4 regions of the Agrobacterium vacciniicorymbosi genome follow, and region 2 is predicted to be linked to each of the others. Evidence: riboswitches for the same ligand, from Rfam matches in the RefSeq annotation. Region 2 holds a riboswitch; each other region holds the start of a gene.
The links. A riboswitch is a leader RNA that binds a small molecule or an ion and turns the genes downstream of it on or off. The one in region 2 is predicted to bind cobalamin.

Region 1: another riboswitch for cobalamin. It lies ahead of ABUK73_RS14780 (ABC transporter substrate-binding protein); the one in region 2 lies ahead of bluB (5,6-dimethylbenzimidazole synthase).
Region 3: another riboswitch for cobalamin. It lies ahead of nrdH (glutaredoxin-like protein NrdH); the one in region 2 lies ahead of bluB (5,6-dimethylbenzimidazole synthase).
Region 4: another riboswitch for cobalamin. It lies ahead of ABUK73_RS21820 (DUF1636 family protein); the one in region 2 lies ahead of bluB (5,6-dimethylbenzimidazole synthase).

The regions. Positions count from the first base shown of each region.
Region 1 covers NZ_JBETMF010000008.1:242,793-248,059, reverse strand. Annotated here, with positions in the region: gene ABUK73_RS14790 (asparaginase) at 1-259, shown strand, start outside; gene ABUK73_RS14785 (glucose/quinate/shikimate family membrane-bound PQQ-dependent dehydrogenase) at 324-2,663, shown strand; cobalamin riboswitch at 2,816-3,039, shown strand; gene ABUK73_RS14780 (ABC transporter substrate-binding protein) at 3,282-4,259, shown strand; gene ABUK73_RS14775 (FecCD family ABC transporter permease) at 4,263-5,267, shown strand, end outside.
Region 2 covers NZ_JBETMF010000001.1:379,126-384,392, forward strand. Annotated here, with positions in the region: gene radC (RadC family protein) at 1-770, shown strand, start outside; gene bluB (5,6-dimethylbenzimidazole synthase) at 783-1,469, opposite strand; cobalamin riboswitch at 1,545-1,725, opposite strand; gene ABUK73_RS01970 (hypothetical protein) at 1,823-2,011, shown strand; gene ABUK73_RS01975 (phospholipase D family protein) at 2,063-3,619, shown strand; gene ABUK73_RS01980 (carboxymuconolactone decarboxylase family protein) at 3,693-4,301, shown strand; gene ABUK73_RS01985 (response regulator) at 4,306-5,139, opposite strand.
Region 3 covers NZ_JBETMF010000009.1:65,322-70,588, reverse strand. Annotated here, with positions in the region: gene nrdF (class 1b ribonucleoside-diphosphate reductase subunit beta) at 1-186, opposite strand, end outside; gene nrdE (class 1b ribonucleoside-diphosphate reductase subunit alpha) at 204-2,378, opposite strand; gene nrdI (class Ib ribonucleoside-diphosphate reductase assembly flavoprotein NrdI) at 2,366-2,764, opposite strand; gene nrdH (glutaredoxin-like protein NrdH) at 2,821-3,042, opposite strand; gene ABUK73_RS15195 (hypothetical protein) at 3,041-3,349, shown strand; cobalamin riboswitch at 3,372-3,591, opposite strand; gene ABUK73_RS15190 (hypothetical protein) at 3,716-4,765, opposite strand; gene ABUK73_RS15185 (low molecular weight protein tyrosine phosphatase family protein) at 4,914-5,234, shown strand.
Region 4 covers NZ_JBETMF010000017.1:88,872-94,138, reverse strand. Annotated here, with positions in the region: gene ABUK73_RS21830 (cobyric acid synthase) at 1-893, opposite strand, end outside; gene cobO (cob(I)yrinic acid a,c-diamide adenosyltransferase) at 897-1,514, opposite strand; cobalamin riboswitch at 1,621-1,829, shown strand; gene ABUK73_RS21820 (DUF1636 family protein) at 1,945-2,370, shown strand; gene cobW (cobalamin biosynthesis protein CobW) at 2,364-3,401, shown strand; gene cobN (cobaltochelatase subunit CobN) at 3,405-5,267, shown strand, end outside.

The DNA of each region.
Region 1 (5,267 bases), on a different contig from region 2:
CGTCGTTTCGGCGGTCCAACGCTGTTTCGAAAACAACGTGCCTGTCGTGGTGTCCAGCCGGGTTCCGGTTGGTGAACTGGTGGCCGGTTATGGTGGCGGCGGCGGTGGCCACGACATGGGTGCGGTGGGGGCAATCCATTCCCGCACGCTGAGGGCAGGGCAGGCGAGAATATTGCTCGCAGCCATGATTGCATCTGGGAAAAACCACAAAGAAATGGTCAGCGCATTCAACGATTTTCAAAAAGTGGCGAAAGCGTGATTTTTTCAGGAACCTTTGTGACCTGATGCCGTTTCCCCGGCTGGGAGACCACCGGGGGCTATTCATGGCAGTGACATCAACTGCAGTCATCCTGACGCTTATTGGACTTGCAATTTTCGGCTTCGGTTCTCAGCTCGTTATGCTGGGCGGAAGCTTTTATTATGCATTGGCAGGCCTCGCATTCGTTGTGACGGCCATTCTTTTGTTTCAGAGAAACAAGGCGGCATTGCACTTCTATGCCGCTTTCGTCATCGCGACCCTGCTTTGGGCCTTGTGGGAAGTCGGCTTCGACTGGTGGCAGCTCGGCCCCCGTGGCGGCTTCATCATTTTGATCGGCATGTGGCTGTTGATGCCATGGATCAGAAAGCCGCTCGGCTTTACCAGCCCGACCGGCACATCTTACGGCGCCAACGCTGTTCCCTTGCTGACCGCCGTTCTGGTATCCGTCGGTGCTGCAGCCTTTGCGATGACGCAGGACCCGCAGGATATGGAAGGCAATCTGCCCGATGAGGTGGTGACCGCCAACCCTTCCTACGGAAATCCTGTGCCGGATAATGAGTGGCACCAATATGGGCGCACCTCTTATGGCCAGCGCTATTCGCCGCTGACGCAGATCACTGCCAACAATGTTGGTGAGTTGAAGGAAGCGTGGCGCTACCAGACCGGCGACGTGAAGTTGCCGGGCGATGTGGGCGAGACGACCTATCAGGTGACTCCCTTAAAAGTCGGCAATTCGCTTTACATCTGCACGCCGCACAATTGGGCCATCGCCATCGATGCGGCGACTGGCAAGGAAAAGTGGAAATACGATCCCAATTCGGGCATGAACCCGGACCGTCAGCATCAGACTTGCCGCGGCGTGACCTATTATGCCGACCCAACGGCACAGGCTGGTTCGCCCTGTGCGGCACGCGTTTATCTCCCGACTTCGGATGCGCGTCTGATTGCTCTCGACGCGGAAAGCGGTCAGGTTTGCACGTCCTTTGCAGACAAGGGCACGCTGCATCTGGAAAGCGGCATGGAGTATAATCCAGCCGGCTATTATTACTCGACATCCCCACCCGCCATTGCTGGCAACAAGATCATCATCGGCGGTGCCGTCAACGACAACTATTCGACGCAGGAACAGTCCGGCGTCATCAGAGCGTTCGATGTCAACAGCGGTGCCTTGATCTGGAACTGGGATTCGGGAAACCCCACCCAGACCCAGCCGCTTCAGCCGGGTCAGACCTATACGACCAACTCTCCCAACAGCTGGTCGGTTTTCAGCGTCGATGAAGCGCTTGGGCTCGTCTATATCCCGCTCGGAAATCAGGTTCCAGATCAGCTCGGTATGGGCCGGAGTGCCAATGTCGAGAAATACTCCTCCTCCATCGTCGCGCTGGATGTGAACACCGGGCAGGACAAATGGGTGCGCCAGTTCGTGCATCACGATCTGTGGGACATGGATGTTCCCGCACAGCCTGTGCTGCTCGACATCACCAAGAAGGATGGTCAGACTGTTCCGGCACTGGTTGGACCGACCAAGCAGGGCGACATCTACGTGCTGGATCGCCGCAGTGGTGAGCCGATCCTGGCGATGACCGAAGAGCCTGCGCCATCTGGTACGATCCCCGAAGATTTCAGTGCTCCGACGCAGCCGACTTCGGCGCTGTCCTTCAAGCCTGATCCGCTCCAGGAAAAGAACATGTGGGGCGTCTCCATGTTCGACCAGCTGGCATGCCGCATCAAGTTTCATCAGCTGAATTACAAGGGCCGCTACACGCCGCCATCGCTCAACGGCAGCATCATCTATCCCGGCAATTTCGGCACCTTCAACTGGGGCAGTGTCGCTGTCGATCCAGAACGCCAGGTCATGTTCGGCATGCCGACCTATCTGGCCTTCACATCGCAGCTCGTGCCGCGCGCCCAGATCCCCGCAAAGGGGCAGGATGAAAAGGGCAGCGAGCAGGGCCTGAACCGAAATGATGGTGCGCCCTATGGCGTTCTCATGGGACCGTTCCTCGGACCGCTCGGCATTCCCTGCCAGGCTCCGCCATGGGGCTATGTGGCCGGTGCCGATCTGCGCACGGGTGAGGTCGCCTACAAGCACAAGAACGGTACCGTCTACGACATGACGCCGCTGCCGCTGCCCTTCAAAGTCGGCGTACCCGGCATCGGTGGCCCGATGATTACCAAGGGCGGCGTTGCCTTCCTCGGTGCGGCTGTCGATGATTACTTGCGCGCCTATGATCTGACATCCGGCAAGCAGCTGTGGGAAGCGCGTCTTCCCGCAGGTGGACAGGCAACGCCGATGACCTATGCCATGAATGACGGCAAGCAATATGTGGTCATCGTCGCAGGCGGACACGGCTCCGTCGGCACGAAGCCCGGCGATTATGTGATCGCCTATACCCTGCCTTGAATGGGCGGTGATGAATTGTGAAATAATGGCCGGGACGAAAGTTCCGGCCTTTTTGCTTTGTGTTACCATCATGCCGTTTTTCCGAAATCATATCTTGCAATCGATATGTAATAACATTACAGCAATCATTGCTTGACGACGGTTTCTGAATGGGGCTATCTGCACGCGACGGTTTCGAGCGAGTGATCGCGAGGAATAATAGGGAATACGGTGCGAACCTTGGTTCAATGCCGTAGCTGCCCCCGCAACTGTAAGCGGATTGTCGAACCCTTTGGCGCTCATCCAAGCGTCATGCCACTGCGGGTGAATATCGCGGGAAGGTGGGTGAAGACGCAAATCCGTGAGCCAGGAGACCTGCCGTCATAAGTTCATTCCAAGTCACGGGCGGGGATGCCCGGAACAGGAGACGTCGTGATTGCATCTAGCGCCCGCCAGCGCCTTATTCCATCTGCCATGTCCCGGTTTCGGATCGTCTCTGCCCGTGTTCTCACGGACTGAGCATCGACACATGTTCACATTGGTCTGCTTCTCGCCGACCGCTGACGATTTCGGGGACTATCGGAAATGACATTCAGTTTCAAACAGACGGTTTTTGCAGCCAGTTTTGCCGTTGTGGCAATGGCAACGGCCATGCCTGCGGCTCAGGCAGCCGAGACGACCTATCCGCTGACCTTCAAGAATTGCGGTCGCGACGTGACCTTTACCCATGCGCCAGAGCGTACGGTGTCCATCGGTCAAAGCACCACGGAAATTCTCTATCTGCTCGGTCTGGCCGATAAGGTCGTGGGCACCGCGGTCTGGATTGGCCCAGTTATCAAGGGCTATGAAGAGGCCAATGCCAAGATCGACCGTCTGGCCGATAACGATCCGAGTTTTGAAAGCGTGCTGGCCAAAAAGCCTGATCTCGTCACGGCCCAGTTTCAGTGGCATGTCGGCCCGGAAGGCATCGTCGCCAAGCCGCAGCAGTTCGAAGAGCTGAAAATTCCCGTTTACACCTCGCCTGCCGATTGCACCGGCAAGGACAATTCGGGCGGTGGCGATGGCGTGCGCCATTCCGTCTTCACCATGGACCTGATCTATCAGGAAGTGACTGAACTCGCGCAAATCTTCAATGTGCAGGACAGGGGCGAAAAGCTCGTGGCCGATCTGAAGGCTCGCGAAGAAGCGGCACGCAAGAAGATCGCCTCTGCCGATGGCAAGCTGTCTGCCGTCTTCTGGTTCTCCAGTGCGGAGTTGGATATCGATCCCTACGTTGCGGGCACCAATGGTGCACCCGGCTACATCATGTCCGCGCTTGGCATCAAGAATGTCATCAACAGCGAGGAAGAGTGGCCGACGGTGGGTTGGGAAACCATTGCCAAGTCGCAGCCGACCCTGGTTGTTGCCGGTAAGATGGACCGCAGGCGGTTTCCGGCAGATGATATCGTTGTCAAGGAGAAGTTCCTGAAGGAAGATCCGGTCACGAGCCTGATGCCGTCCGTCAAACAGGGGCACATCGTTGCCATGGATGCGCAGGCCATGAACCCGACCATCCGCACCATCGAAGGTATCGAAGTTCTGGCCGACGCCGTCGTCCAGCTCGGCCTTGCCAAGTAAGCCATGCGTGCTTGTTTCATCTTCACCCGTGCCGCCTTGCTGGCGGTCGGGTGTCTGGCTCTGGCGCTCTGGTTCGGGGCTGCCATCGGCGAGACATCCATTCCCATGGATGTCGTCGCCAAGACGGTCGCAAACCGTGTGTTCCATGCAGGCTATCCGCTCGATGCCATCGATGAAGGCATCATCTGGAACTACCGCCTCAGCCGGGCGGTGGTGGCTGCCTGCTGTGGTGCGGCACTGGCCATGTCCGGCGTCGTGCTTCAATCGCTTCTGCGCAATCCTTTGGCCGATCCGTATATTCTCGGGATTTCTGCGGGTGCATCGACCGGTGCCGTTGGCGTTGCCATTCTGGGCTTCGGTGCCGGCATGCTGACCATGCCGCTTGGCGCATTTCTGGGGGCAATCGTGGCATTTGCGCTTGTCAGTCTGCTGGCCTTGCGGGCAGGCAGCGGCAACAGCGCCATCATTCTCGCAGGTGTCGCCGGTTCGCAGCTCTTCAACGCGCTGACCTCCTTCATCGTGACCAAGGCGGCCAATGCCGAACAGGCACGTGGCATCATGTTCTGGTTGCTGGGCAATCTGTCCGGCGTTCGCTGGCCGGATGTGTGGCTGGCCTTGCCTGTCGCGATTGGTGGTTTCGTCGTGTGTCTGTGGCATGCGCGTGCGCTGGACGCCTTTACCTTCGGCTCCGAATCCGCCGCCTCTCTCGGCATACCCGTGCGTCGCGTCTACATTGTTCTGACCGGCGTTTCCGCCTTGATGACGGCTATCATGGTCAGCATCGTCGGCTCCATCGGCTTTATTGGTCTCGTCATTCCCCATGCCGCACGCATGATCGTCGGCATTCGCCATGGTCTTCTTCTGCCCGCTGCTGCCTTGACGGGGGCAGTATTCATGATCGCTGCCGATATTCTGTCGCGCACCATCATCGCAGGCCAGGTTCTGCCCATCGGCGTCATCACCGCATTGTTCGGCGCACCCGCTTTCGCTCTCATTCTCAGCCAGCGA
Region 2 (5,267 bases):
CCGAAGATATGGACGAACGCGGCTTCTTTGCCGAACCTCGGCAAGTCTCCAAAAAGATGAAAATGAAGGCCACGCCGACGCCATCTCCAGACGGCGACATGGCGCATTACCACGGCCACCGCGAGCGTCTGCGCGCCAAATATCGCGACAATGGCGATGCGGCGCTGGCCGATTACGAGCTGCTGGAGCTTCTGCTATTCCGGCTTATTCCACGAAGAGACACCAAGCCGATCGCAAAGGCGCTGATCGCACGCTTCGGCACCTTCGGCGGTGTCATGGGTGCGCCGATTGCTCTGCTTCAGGAAGTGAAAGGCGTTGGCGAAGCGGTGGCGCTCGATCTCAAGCTTATCGCGTCTGTGTCCCAGCGCATGCTGAAAAGCGAAATCCGCAACAAGCAGGTTCTGGGCTCCTGGTCATCCGTCATCGATTATTGCCACGCCGCCATGGCGCATGAAGCCCGCGAACAGTTTCGCATCCTCTTCCTAGACAAGCGCAATGTGCTGATTGCTGATGAAGTGCAGGGCCACGGCACGGTTGATCATACGCCGGTCTATCCGCGTGAGGTGGTGCGCCGAGCGCTGGAGCTGTCCTCCACCGCCATCATCCTCGTCCACAACCATCCCAGCGGCGATCCGACCCCGTCCCGCGCTGACATCGATATGACCAAAACCATCATCGATACGGCCAAGCCGCTTGGCATTGCCGTGCATGACCACATCATCATCGGCAAGGATGGGCATGTCAGCTTCAAGGGTCTGCGGTTGATTTAGAGCGCTTCCGCCTTAACTAGCGCCCCATTTATCCCGAAACACCAGCTCCTCCAGCGGCAGCCGCTGCCGCCAGCCTTTGACGGCCAGTTCCGGCTCGCCGTAAAGCGTATCGACCCGCCCGACACAGAGCCATGCGACGATTTCGATGTGCGGTGGAATAGCGAGGATGTCGCGAATATCGGCATCGTGAAAAATGCTGACCCAACCGACGCCTATGCCTTCGGCGCGTGCTGCAAGCCACAGGTTCTGCACCGCGCAGACGGTGGAGTAGACATCCATGCGTGGATTGTGGGTGCGGCCGAGAACGACATGGCCGCCGCGCGTCGGATCGCAGGTCACGCAGATGGACAGTGGAGCCTTGCGAATGCCTTCTAGCTTCAGACTGCGGTAAAGCGCTTGTTGCTCCTGCCCGAACATCTCGGCGGCTTCGGCATTGGCGCGGGAGAAGGCCTGCCATACGCGCTCTTTGACATCAGCATCGGTGACGAGCGTGAAATTCCATGGCTGCATGAAGCCGACCGAGGGGGCGGAATGTGCGGCCTTGAGCAGGCGTTCCACCAGTTCTTCCGGCAACGGATCGGGCAGAAACTGGTCGCGCACATCGCGGCGCGTTTCTATGGCGCGGTAGACCGCCTGCTTGTCGCTGTCTGAAAACTCGCACGATTTTACCAGCGCGTTCTGAAACTCATCGGGCCGCATCGTCAATCCCCAACAATGCACAGGTCGGACGCCGAAAGCATCCCACCCATCAACAACCTGCCGCCGTCCATGCGGTTCGGTCTATGGCATCAGGCCGGTCTTCTGACTTGGCTTCGTCCGCGCATTGCCGCCTTCCCGATTTCTCAGTGGTCTATGGCAATCCGCGTCCACCTTACAGCGTTGGGCACGTCGCGGGCTTTCACCGCGTTCCCGATTCTCCCGCTTGAAAGCAGGCACCTGACTGGCTGCTTTATGACCGCCAGAGCATCGCGACGCAAGAGCCCCGCTTCATTTCCATGAGGACCGGAACCGCTGCCCGCCCCGCGCATTCTCTTCGCAAATGGAGAACCAATATGGACCACTATAGCGAACTTCGCCAACAGATCGGCCAGGATCTCGATACGCTCACCCACAAGGAAAGCCCGAAATCCATTTTTGAACTTGCAGAAGATTATCTGTTGGGTGACCCCGCCTTGAAACGGCAGATGGTGGAAGACATCATCAAGGAAGAAGCCGACAAGCGGAATATTGAAATCCATTGATACGACAGGCAATATCCGGGACAGGGAACCGACGCGAGTGAAACCATAATTGTGACTGCCATTGTAGCCTTCGCCATCTCAATCGTGGTCGTCCTTGTCGCGGGTATCGCCCTCGCTTCTCGCCATCGTGACAAAATCATCATCAAAATCGCCTCCGCAGCTTTGCGGAAGGAGCCGGACGCAACACCGCTCGACCGTCACTGGACCGATCTCCAGAACGCCCATGCAGAACGTAATGCACTGTCTCTTATCCAGTCCAATCTCGGTGCGTTTGCAGCGCGGGTAGAAGCCGCCCGCGCCGCCGGGCGCAGCCTTGATCTCATGTATTACATGTGGAATGCCGATCTGACCGGGCAATTGATGATGCGCGAAGTCATCGCCGCGGCAGACCGTGGCGTGCGCGTCCGTCTTCTGCTGGACGATCTCGGCGTGTCCATTTCGGATCGCGCCTTCCACGCCATCGACAGCCACCCCAACATCGAATTGCGACTGTTCAACCCCACCAAGGCTCGGGAGAACGTCTTCCGGCGCGGGCTGGAACTGCTGTTGCGGTTTCGCAGCGTCAATCGTCGTATGCACAACAAGGCCTGGATTGCTGACGGCCGGGTGTTGATCGTTGGCGGGCGCAATATTGGTGACGCCTATTTCGATGCAGCGGAACAGGCGAATTTCCGCGATTTCGATGTGATCGCTCATGGCGATTGCATCGCGCAAGCAGAAGAAATCTTCGACGATTACTGGAACAGTGCGGTCGCCGTTCCTGTGCGCTCGCTTTTGGCGCGGCGCCCCAGCAAGCTCGCCAAGCTGCGTCGCCGCATGGATGTTCTGGCCTCCGGCAATGCCGCGCGGCCTTATCTGGCGCAAGTGGAAAGCCAGCACCATTCCGGCAATTTCCTGATGTCCGACAATCTGCACTGGGTGGAAAGTGCGCAGGTGGTTGCCGACCCGCCGGAGAAAGCTGCCGGAAAACGCCGCAGCGGCCACAACTTCCTGATGGAAACGCTGCTGCCGGTGATGGAAGAGACCGAGAAAAAGCTGAGCATCACCTCGCCCTATTTCATTCCCGGCCTGAAAGGCGTGGAAACATTGTCACGCCTCTCCGCCGAAGGTGTCAAAGTCAGCGTTCTTACCAACTCACTGGCCGCGACCGATGTCGCCGCCGTGCATGCGGGATATTCGCGATATCGCCGGCCACTTCTGATCAACGGCATCAAAATCCACGAACTGCGCTCGCTGGCCGATCATCACAAATCCTTCTCCTTGCGCGGTTCAGGCCAGGCCAGCCTTCACACTAAGGCGTTTACGCGCGATGGAGAGATCGGTTTTATCGGCTCGCTCAATTTCGATCCACGGTCCATGTCGCTCAACACCGAGATGGGCGTGCTGTTTTCATCCGCTGGACTGGTGGATGAGATGGATGAAATTTTCAAGGATGAGACGAGCCGCGAGATGAGCTTCGAACTGACGCTCAATGAACGCAGAAATCTGACGTGGACTGGGCTGGTTCGCGGTGAGCCTCGTAACTACCGGCACGAGCCCTATGCCAGTTTCAGCCGCCGCGCTTTGGTCAGCCTTATGGGGCTGCTGCCGCTGGAATCGCAGCTTTAGGAAAAAAGCGCATCTCTGAACTGATCGAATTTCTCGCTCACGCATTTTAGAAACAGTGAAATGCAGGAGACGTATCATGTTCATCGACCCGCCAGAGCCGAAAACCAGCCGTAAAACCGCAGAAATGTATCGCAATGCGGAGGATACTTACGGATACCTGCCGAACATGTACCGCGCTTTCGGCCACCGGCCTGAGGTGATGGAAAGCTGGAGTGCATTGCTGGTCAGCCTGCGCGGCAATATCGAGCCACGCCGCTATGAGTTGGTAACGCTGGCGGCAGCGCGGGAATTGCGATCATCTTATTGCATGCTGGCCCACAGTGCCGTGCTGGCCCGTGAAGGTGTTTCCGGTGAGGAACTGACCGCCATCGTCTCCAACGCAGAAGACGCCCCGCTGGATGAACAGGAGCGCGCCATCATGATCTTTGCTTCCAAGGTCGTGCAGGATGCAACATCGGTTACGCAGGCAGATATAGACGCCTTGAAGACGCATGCTCTGACCGATGCGGAAATATTCGATATCGTCGCTGCCGCCGCTGCCCGCTGTTTCTTTTCCAAAACGCTGGATGCGCTTGGCACATCTCCAGACCAAGCCTACGTCAAAAAGCTTGGTCCGGAACTTGCCAAAAAACTGGCTCTTGGTCGCCCGATCGAGCAGGAGGCGGAAGCCGCCCTGCCCTGATACTTCAGGCGGCCTTCTTGCCGAGAGACTTTGCTGCCTGAATTTGGACCAGCGTGTCCAGATTCTGGTTTACGCGGCAGTAAAACTCTTCTTCGATGAAGGGGCGCAGCATGAAGTCGTTGCCGCCAGCCTTCAGGAAGCGCGCGGACAGCAGCCGGTTGGTGGAGGACGACACGCCGATGATGCGAAGTTCGTGCGAGCCGCGCATCGTGCGAATGCGGCGCGTCAGTTCGAAACCATCGATATCAGGCATGTTATAGTCTGTGACGACAAGGCCGATATCCTTATTGTTCTTCAACAGCTCCAGCGCCTTGGCACCGCTTTCCGCCAGGCTGACGCGGAAATTGTAACGCTTCAGGCGGCTAGACAGAAGAGCGCGCGCCGTTGGGCTATCATCGACGATCAGCACATGGTGGCGATGGTTGGTGAGGAAGCGGCAGACCGATTCCGTCAGCATATCCACGGCAAAGACATTGTCCTTCAGAATATAATCGACAACTTCCTTGGTGATCAGCTTTTCACGCGTGTCTTCATGGAAGGTACTGGTGAAGACGATGGTCGGGATGGAAAGATCGATGAGATATTCCAGCGCCTCGCCATTTTCTGCGCCCGGCAGATTGATATTGGAAATTGCGAGCGTTACCTGCTCAGTAGAATGCTCGTAGCATTCCTGCAATTCCTCGAAGTTACGGCAGACTTCTACAGTCAGACCCAACAACTCCTTGAGACGTGCGCCAATCATCTGGGTGAAGACATTGGAGTCCTCGGCCAGCAATATTCTTGTGTCATGAAATGGCACGCCAGAATACTGCATGCCCGTAATACCCAGAAAATTCATAGTGCCCCCAAAACACATAACGCTTTGGGAATCACTATAAGTCAGGCTGTTTTCAGAATAATTAATTACAAAAACCGCATTTAAACTGTGGTTACTTATTCACAAACGTTCATTAGCGATAAATAACG
Region 3 (5,267 bases), on a different contig from region 2:
GATGGTCAGCTGCTGCTCTTCCGGCTTCAGCGTAGCCCAGGACTGGATATCGTTGGACAGCGGCACCTTTTCCGGCAGCCAGAAATTCGATGTCAGGCGGTTCCAGACCTCCAGATCCTTGTCGTCCTCCATACGGTTCCAGTTGATGGCGCGGATACGGTTGATCGGTTTGATTTGCATGTTCATGGTCTTTTCCTTGTCGATCACAGCGTACAGGATACGCAGCCCTGCACTTCCGTGCCGGACAAAGCCATCTGGCGAAGGCGGATGTAGTAGATGGTCTTGATGCCCTTCTTCCACGCATAGATCTGGGCGCGGTTGATATCGCGGGTGGTGGCGGTATCGCGGAAGAACAACGTCAGCGACAGGCCCTGATCCACATGCTGCGTGGCGGCAGCATAGGTATCTATGATCTTTTCAGGCCCGATCTCATAGGCATCCTGATAATATTCGAGATTATCGTTGCTGAGATAGGCGGCGGGATAATAGACGCGTCCGATCTTGCCTTCCTTGCGGATTTCGATTTTCGAAACAATGGGATGGATCGAAGAGGTCGAGTGGTTGATGTAGGAAATGGAGCCTGTGGGCGGCACGGCCTGAAGGTTCTGGTTATAAAGGCCGCCCTCCATCACGGCCTGTTTCAGGGCCTTCCAATCTTCCTGCGTCGGGATGGCGATGCCAGCCTTTTCGAACAGTTCTGCCACGCGTGCCGTCGCAGGCTTCCATTCCTGCGTCACATATTTCTCGAAATAATCGCCGGACGCATATTTGGAGTTCTCGAACCCCTTGAAGCTCTGGCCACGCTCCACCGCCAGCCGGTTAGACGCACGAATGGCGTGATAAGCGACCGTATAGAAATAGATATTGGTGAAATCGACGCCTTCTTCCGAGCCGTAATAAATCCGCTCGCGGGCCAGATAGCCGTGCAGGTTCATCTGGCCAAGCCCAATGGCGTGGCTGTCGTCATTGCCCTTTTCCACCGAGGGAACGGAGGAAATGTGGCTCATGTCAGAGACCGCAGTCAGCGCCCGGATGGAGGTTTCGATGGTCTTGCCAAAATTCTGCGAATCCATGGTGGAGGCGATGTTCAGCGAACCGAGATTGCAGGAGATGTCCTTGCCCATCTGGTCATAGGACAGGTCTTCATTGTAGGTGCTGGCTTCGCTGACCTGCAGGATTTCCGAGCATAGATTGCTCATGGAAATACGTCCGGCAATCGGGTTGGCCCGGTTCACCGTGTCTTCGAACATGATGTAGGGATAACCGCTTTCGAACTGTATCTCCGCAATCACCTGAAAGAAATCACGGGCCTTGATCTTCTTCTTGTGAATGCGGCTGTCGGCCACCATCTCGCGGTATTTTTCGGTGACCGAGATTTCGGTAAAAGGCACGCCATAGACGCGTTCGATATCGTACGGCGAAAAGAGGTACATATCCTCGTTGTTCTTCGCGAGTTCGAAGGTGATATCGGGAATGACCACGCCGAGCGACAATGTCTTGATGCGGATTTTCTCATCCGCATTCTCGCGCTTGGTATCCAGAAAACGCATGATATCCGGGTGGTGGGCGTTGAGATAGACTGCCCCTGCCCCCTGACGCGCGCCCAGTTGGTTGGCGTAGGAAAACGCATCTTCCAGCAGCTTCATGACCGGAATGATGCCGGAAGACTGGTTTTCGATCTGCTTGATCGGCGCACCGGCCTCGCGAATATTGGTAAGCGACAGCGCCACACCGCCGCCGCGCTTGGAGAGCTGCAAGGCAGAATTGATGCCACGCGAGATGGATTCCATATTGTCTTCCACCCGCAGCAGGAAGCACGACACGAGTTCGCCGCGCTGCTTCTTGCCCGCATTGAGGAAGGTCGGCGTCGCGGGCTGGAAACGCCCGGAAATGATCTCGTCCACAAGATCGCGCGCCAGCTGCTCGTTGCCCTGCGCCAGCGTAAACGCCACCATGCAGATGCGGTCTTCGTAGCGCTCCAGATAGCGTTTTCCGTCAAAGGTTTTCAGCGTGTAGCTGGTGTAATATTTGAACGCGCCGAGGAAGGTCGGGAAGCGAAACTTCTTCGCATAGGCGTAATCGAAGAGATCACGCACGAAGTTGAAGGAATACTGATCGAGCACCTGTTGCTCGTAATATCCCTCACTGACCAGATAATCGAGCTTTTCCCGCAGGTTATGGAAGAACACCGTATTCTGGTTCACATGTTGCAGAAAATACTGCCGGGCCGCCATGCGGTCCTTTTCGAACTGAATGTGCCCATCCTCATCATAGAGATTCAGCATGGCGTTCAACGCGTGGTAATCCAGCGTCGGTTCAGTGGATTTCACCGCATGACCCTGCGAGGGCTTGGGGGAGATGGTGGTCAACGTATCCAAAATCGTTCCAATCCATGTTTGACATTGGCGACATCTTCGGGCGTGCCTAGAAGCTCGAAGCGATAGAGAAACGGCACCGCGCATTTGCGCGATACGATGTCTCCCGCCGAGGCGAAGGCCGCGCCGAAATTCGTGTTACCCGCGGCGATGACGCCATGGATGAGACTGCGGTTGGCAACACTGTTGAGAAAATGAATCACGGGCTTGGGCACCGCCCCCTTCAGCCCTCCGCCGCCATAGGTGGGCGTCAGCAGCACGTAAGGCCCGTCCACCTCGGGCGCGTCCTCATCTGCCGAAAGCGGCAGACGCAAAGCCCGCACACCCAGCTTTTCGACAAAGCGATGGGTATTTTCCGAACGGCTGGAATAATAAACGATCAGGCCCATCACATCCCCGGCTGGCTGAACGCTGCACGCCCTGCTGGAGCGAGGCGGCTATAGGCTCAGGCAAGAGCGCCGATCATATCCGGACGGAAGCCTGCCCAGTGCTGTTCACCGGCAATAACCACAGGCACCTGGCGGTAGCCCAGCCCCTGCACCAGCGCATAGGCATCAGCATCCTCGGAGACATCGACAATCCTGTAATCGATGCCCTGACGGTCCAGCGCGCGGGTGGTGGCAGTGCATTGGACGCAGGCGGGTTTGCTGTAGACGGTAATGGTCATGATTTCCTCTTGGGATTGGACAAGCGAGAGCGAACGCGCAACCGGACGAAGCGCGTGGACGACATGGCAATGGAAGCGAACACAGGCCGACAGGCACCGCACCTCACAAAAGATGCGACGTCATCTGGCAGACGCAGACTATCGGGAACGGCTTACGCCACCCGCAGACAGTCACACGAGTGTTGAACACCTTCGCGAAAAGGCACTGGACAAGAAAAACAAACTGGACATGGACTTCACCCCGAAGCAGCTCATGCAGGACATTCGGGAACACGACACGCGCGGCTCCATGCCGCAACAGACGTAATAGCTCCCGGACACCCCGCCCGTTGACGTAATCGCTCTAGGCAGGTCTCCTGGCTCACGGATCAACGTATCTATCCCACCTTCCCGGATCGACATGACCCAGTGGCATTTTGGAACAGACACTCACCGCTTACAGTTGCGGGGGCAGCTACGGCTTTTGAACGCTCATCATGAACGCACCGTATTCCCATCTTAGCCTCACAAGTCTTGCGACTCGAAGGAACCTAGAACACTACATATAGTAGACTAGGTTAATTTCCCGTCAAGACTTATTGCGATTTGTGAGAAATGAGATGGGGAAAACGTTGAGGCTAGGCGGAAGAGGCGTTGAGTACGCCTGCCCGTTGAGGGCCTTTTGGCACCCTGACTAATGCGTCGAGGGTGCGCGTAGCGCGTCAATGAGGGCATAGATCACGGCGACCAGGACCAGCAGGGTCGTGCCACTAAAAGGAAGTGGCAACATGATCTGCTCGGTTGCAAAGGCTCCGCCAACCACCAGAACGATCTGAACCGCAGCAAGAATCAGCATTGTGGTCAGGGGTAAGATCACGCCCCTATTCGCGAAGAAACGGCGGTAGCCAAAAACGAAAACGGGAATCAAGACGGCCGTCACGGCGAAAACATAAACCCTCAGCCACTGTGCGTCCGGCAGCGAATCCGGCGCCAGAAAGGCCAGCGGCATCAGGACATAGCTGCTGGCAGTTGCCGCAAGCAAGGGAGGCCAAACGACCACATTCATCCAGCGTATCGAACCCGTAGCCGCCTTCTTATCCTGATTGCCCAGCACGGCACGTATGGCAAAGACCACCAGGCCGACCGCGACAGCAATGATGCCGATTGCCAACAGAAACTGCGAGCCGCCGACAGCGCCAACTCGCAACATTTCAAAAGACGAAGACAGCTGAGATGGCAGCGTCATCAGCGCGGGCAGAAGCCACAAAATCCAGAAACCGGCGACGAGACTTGGTAGAACGACAAATCGCGACAAGAACAGAAGTACGGCCACACCGCCAACCAGCGACGCGACGATGACCGCCACGCCAAAGGAACTGGCATCAGCCAGAAAACCCATGGTCGATACCATCTGCGCAATGCCAGAAGCCTGCGACACGGCCAAAACCAGTGCGAGGATATTCTCAACCACGACCAGCGCCACGCTGTTTTCCAGACGCGGAACAAAGAGGCGAACGATCTGCCCCAGCGCAAACGCCGTCAGAATAGAGCCCACCCCCAACGCTAGAATCGAGAGCTGCGAGGGAAGACCATTCCTCGACTGCGCTTCCATGAACGCAGGATCGAGCCCCGGCATCGCAATATTCCAGCCAATCATGGCCACAACCGAAATCAAAACCACCTGTCCAAGAACGACAAAAATGCTGCGCTTGCTGGACTCGGAGCTATCAACCGTAACGCTCATGGATTATCCTCTTTATACAACTTAAGATCATAACCAAACTTATCGGCATGTCACGGATTTCCTGGGTAGAAAAGGCATCATACCAGCTGTCAAATCCAGCTGGAGCGGGCACATCTAAAACCCTGCGCATCTTGAAAAGGTTAGCTGCTTGAAGAACATCCTGTTTGTCTGCAGCCAGAACAAGCTGCGTAGCCCTACCGCCGAACAAGTCTTCGCAAACTGGCCCCGAATCGAAGTCTCTTCTGCCGGTACCAACAACGATGCCGAAAACCCGCTCTCCAGCGAGCAGATCGCCTGGGCCGACATCATATTCGTGATGGAAAAAATCCACCGCACGAAAATACAGAGCAAATACCGCGCTGCTTTAAAAGGTAAAAGGCTGATATGCCTCGACATTCCAGATAACTACACGTTCATGGACCCTGCACTGGTCTCAGTGCTGGAAGCGAAGGTACCGAGATATCTTTAGGCCATAAGGGCGTGCCGGATACGGCGGATGTCT
Region 4 (5,267 bases), on a different contig from region 2:
AGCACCAGCGTGCAATCTGCCGGAATGACATCTCCTTGGCGCACCCGTATCAACTCGACATCCGGTTCCGCCTCCAAGGGGTCTAGATCATCGAAATTGGAGATATGCGGCAGGATGGGGACCGCAATGCGGATTTTCGCACCCGGTTTCCTCTGTCCCGGTGCCGATAGCCCCAGTGCATCTTCGGCGGGCAAGCGGCTGGCATCGGCAAAATGCGGCAGCAAGCCGATCTGGTTCCAGCCGGTCTTGTCTGCGATGATCCGCATCCCCTCATCGAACAGGCTCGGATCGCCCCTGAAGCGGTTGACGATGAAACCTTCGATCATCGCCGCATCATCTGCATCCAGAACCGTCTTAGTGCCGACGAGGCTGGCAATGACGCCGCCCCGGTCGATATCGCCGATGAGGATGACGGGTGCATCGGCTGCACGGGCAAAGCCCATATTGGCAATGTCATTGGCGCGGAGATTGACTTCGGATGCACTGCCCGCGCCTTCCACCAGCACCAGATCTGCCTTGGTTTTGAGATGCTCGAAACTTTCCAGCACGCGCGGCATCAGCCCGGCTTTCATGTGTTGGTAATCCGCAGCCTTGGCGTTGCCGATGACCTTGCCTTGCACAACCACCTGTGCGCCGGTCTCGCTCTGGGGTTTGAGCAGCACGGGGTTCATGTGTACGGATAGGGGCACTCCTGCAGCGCGCGCCTGCAAGGCCTGCGCCCGGCCGATCTCTCCGCCATCGGCGGTCACGGCGGCATTGTTGGACATGTTTTGCGGTTTGAAGGGCATGACGGACAGCCCGCGCCGGGTAAAGGCACGCGCCAGCCCCGCCACCATCAGCGATTTGCCGACATCGGAGCCGGTCCCCTGAAACATCAAAACGCGTGCTGTCATGAATTAGAACTCTATGCCGGACTGCGCTTTGACGCCTGCCTTGAAGTGGTGTTTCACCAGCGTCATCTCCGTCACCATATCGGCGGCATCGATCAGCGGCTGCTTGGCGTTGCGGCCTGTGACGATGACGTGCAGGCCGGGGCGACGGTTCTGCAGGGTCTCCACCACCTCCTCCAGCGGCAGATAGTCATAGCGCAGCGCGATGTTGAGCTCATCCAGTACCACAAGGCCGATGGTTTCATCGGCCATCAGCGTCTTTGCCTCTTCCCAGGCTTTGGTGGCAGCAGCGACGTCGCGTTTGAGATCCTGAGTGTCCCACGTGAAACCTTCACCCATGGTGCGCCATTCGACACGGTCGCCGAACAGTGCCAGAGCGCCCTGCTCGCCGGTGGACCATGCGCCCTTGATGAACTGCACGATGCCGACGCGCCTGCCGGTGCCCAGCATGCGTAGGGCCAGACCAAAAGCGGCGGTGGACTTGCCCTTGCCGGGGCCGGTGTTGATCATCAGCAGACCTTTTTCGATGGTCTTTTCCGAGACTTCAGCATCCTGCACGGCCTTGCGGTTGACCATTTTGGCGCGGTGACGTTCGGCTTCGCTGTCGCTGATGTCGCGGGTCATGGCGGCTGGTCCTTCCGGGTCTCATGCTTTTTCAAAGCGGCGACTATAACCAAAACGCGTGCCGCGGCAATGATGCGCGGCATTGACACAAAAGCATCGCAGGGCATAAGGGTTAAGGACTGACGGTCTTTTTCCGGCAACGGGAAAAGCTAAGAGGGAACACGGTGCATTTCGCTTGAGCGGACAAATCCGTGGCTGCCCCCGCAACTGTAAGCGGTGAGCCCGCGCTGAACGCCACTGGATGACAATCCGGGAAGGCAGCGCAAGGGTGTCGAAGCCGCAAGCCAGGAGACCTGCCGTTTCAGGAAAAACGTCTGCCGGGCGGGGTGCTCCGGTCAGCCGGTTGTTCGAACGATGGTTGTGCGTGTCCCGCATTCCGTTTTCGATATCCGCACCCCTGAGACATTTTGAAGGCGCGGAAAGCAGACCCTTGGATATTACAGCGACATCGACCAGCCAGACCGAAAAGACGGACCGTGACACCGCACCCGGCGTCGTGGTCTTCGTCTGCCGCAGCTGCCGGTCCGAAGCCGAACCGAATGCAGACCCCCGCCCCGGCGCGCTTCTGACGGAGGCTGCCTTAGCGCTTGGAGCGAGTGAAGGCGTGACCGTTCGCAGCGTCAATTGCCTTGCCAATTGCAAGCGTGGCCTCAGCGCCGCCATGCGCAGCGCCGACGGCTGGTCCTATATGTTCGGCGGACTGACCGAAGATGATGCCGCAGACCTGATGACTGGCGCGCGCTTATTGGCCGAAGCACCGGATGGGTTGATGCCCTGGCGCGGACGCCCCGATAGTTTGAAGCGTGGCCTTGTGTCGCGCATTCCCCCTTTGCATTTCACCGAGGAGACATCATGACAACGCTCGATCGCGTTCCCTGCACCATCATCACCGGCTTTCTGGGCGCGGGAAAAACCACGCTTTTGCGCGGCCTTCTGGAAAAGCTCGAGGGCAAGCGGCTGGCGATTATCGTCAACGAGTTCGGCGATGTCGGCATCGACGGCGAAATTCTGAAGGGCTGCGGCATCGAAAGCTGCCCGGAGGAAAACATCGTTGAACTGGCCAATGGCTGCATCTGCTGCACCGTGGCCGATGATTTCCAACCCGCCATCGAACAGATTCTGAGCCGTCAGCCGCGCGTCGAGCATATTCTGATCGAAACGTCGGGGCTTGCTCTGCCAAAGCCACTCGTGCAGGCCTTCCAGTGGCCCGCGATCAAAAGCCGGGTGACGGTGGATGCCGTGGTCGCCGTGGCCGATGGCGCAGCCCTTGCCGAAGGTATGGTCTCGCATGATCTGGAGGCGCTTGCCGCCCAGCGCCAGAATGACGAAGCACTTGACCATGACGATCCGGTCGAAGAAGTCTTCGAGGACCAGATTGCCTGCGCCGACCTCATCGTTCTGACCAAGGGTGATCTACTGGATGCCGAAGGTCTGGAGCGCGCCAAGGCGCATATCAATGCGCATCTGCCGAAGGCTGCGAAGATCGTCGTTGCGTCCAATGGTGCCGTCGATCCTGCCGTGCTGATCGGACTTGGCCTTGCGGTGGAAGAGGATATCGAAAACCGCCACACCCATCACGATGAGGAAGAAGACCACGATCACGACGAGTTCGACAGCTTCGTCGTGGAACTGGGTGCCGTGACGGATGCCGATGCACTGGCTGCTCGCATTTCCGAAACGGCGGCCTCTGAAAACGTGCTGCGCATCAAGGGTTTTGTCGAGGTCTCGTCCAAGCCGATGCGGTTGCAGGTGCAGGCGGTTGGCTCACGCGTCAACCATTACTTCGACCGCCCCTGGGCGTCCGGCGAGGTGCGCCGCAGCCGTCTGGTGGTGATCGGCGAAAAGGGTCTCGACCGCGCAAAGATCGAGCGGATGCTGGCGGCCTGATCTATGCACATCCTCGCCACCACATCCTCGTCTCTGGACGACCTGATCGAGCCGGTTGATCTCAACCAGGGTCAGGCGGATGTGGTGGTGCTGTCCTTTTCGGCCAGCGATCTGGGTGGGCTGGAACGTGGATGGCAGCGCAGTACGGATGGGTCGGTCTCGCTCCTCTCCGCCAACCTCTCCGAACTTCGCCATCCCATGTCGTTCGATCTGTGGATCGAAAAGACGGCGGAACATGCCAAGCTGATCCTTATCCGGATTCTCGGCGGCGCCGACCGCTGGCGTTACGGCGTGGACGAATTGTCGAGAATGGCGCGGCGGCGCGGTATCAAGCTGGTGCTTTTGCCGGGGGAATGCAGCGAGCGCGATGAGAAGCTTGAGGCTGCCTCCACAGTCGATCTGCCGACGCAGTTCAAAATCCTGTCTTTCTTCCGGGAAGGCGGGCCTGAGAATATGGACCGGGTTGCAAAAGGACTTGCGGCCTTTGCGCGGGGGGAAGGCTGGCCGGACATGGCAGCAGAGCCCTTGCCAAAAAGCGGATTTTACAAGCCCGATGAAGGCGTCGTTGACCTCAATGCTGCGCTGAATGGCTTTGCAAATGGTGCACCCCTGCTACCAATCCTGTTTTACCGCTCCATGCTGATGGCCGCCGATGTCGCTCCCATCGACGCGCTTTATGCAGCGCTTCGCGAGCGCGGCTTTGCCCCTTTGCCGATCTTCGTCAGCGGTTTGAAAGACAATGAAGCGATCCGGTTTCTGGAAGAGACGCTCGGTCGTTTAAAGCCGGCGGCGATGGTGACGGCAACTGCCTTTGCCAGCCAGTCGGATGAGGACGGCAAGAGCCTGTTCGACCGGCTGGGCGTGGCAACCTTTCAGGTCATCATGGCCACCACCCGCCGCGATGGCTGGGCGGACAATATGCGTGGCCTCAACCCTTCCGATCTTGCCATGCATGTGGTGTTGCCAGAGCTGGATGGCCGTCTTCTGGCCGGAGCGATTTCCTTTAAGGCACCAGACCCGGAGGGTGGGCGTGGCCTCGTTCATCAGGCTGAGCCGGATCGTGTCGAGCAGGTTGCGAACCGCATTTCCGCTTTTCTTCGTTTGAAGAATGCCGCTCCGTCTGAGCGGAATGTCGTCATTCTCATGCCGGATTATCCGGGCGCAGCCCCGGGACGGACAGGTTATGCCGTTGGTCTGGACGTGCCGCAAAGCGTGCTGGAAATGCTGCACGACTTGCGCGATGCGGGTTACGTTGTAGGTGATATTCCGGAGACGGCGCGGGCGCTGCTCGACCGCGTTGAAGAAGACACTGCCAGTTTCCGCCTAGCCGATTATTCAGCCTTCCGCAGTGACCTGCCACAATATGCCGATCTGGCCTTGGATGAGACATGGGGCGATGCGGACGATGACGATGCCGTTACCGATGGCATGTTCCACTTCCGCGCCGCTCGATTCGGTTCCGTAACGGTGGCACTTGCGCCGGATCGTGGCCGCAATGAAGATCGGCGGGTGGATTATCACGACCCGGCCCTGCCGCCACGGCATGCGCTGGTCGCCTTCGGGGCTTGGATGCAAAAAAGCGTTCATGCACATGCCATCATCCATGTCGGCGCTCATGGCACGCTTGAATGGCTGCCCGGCAAGACGGTGGCGCTGTCTCAGGCCTGCTTCCCAGAAATCGTGACCGGCCCGCTGCCGGTGATCTATCCCTTTATCGTGTCCAATCCGGGCGAAGCTGCTGTTGCGAAGCGGCGCATCGCTGCCGTCACCATCGGGCATATTCCACCTGTCTTGGTCGATGCCGGGCTGTCGCCGGAGCAGATGGCGCTGGAACAGCTGGTCGATGAATATGCGCAGGCCGATGGC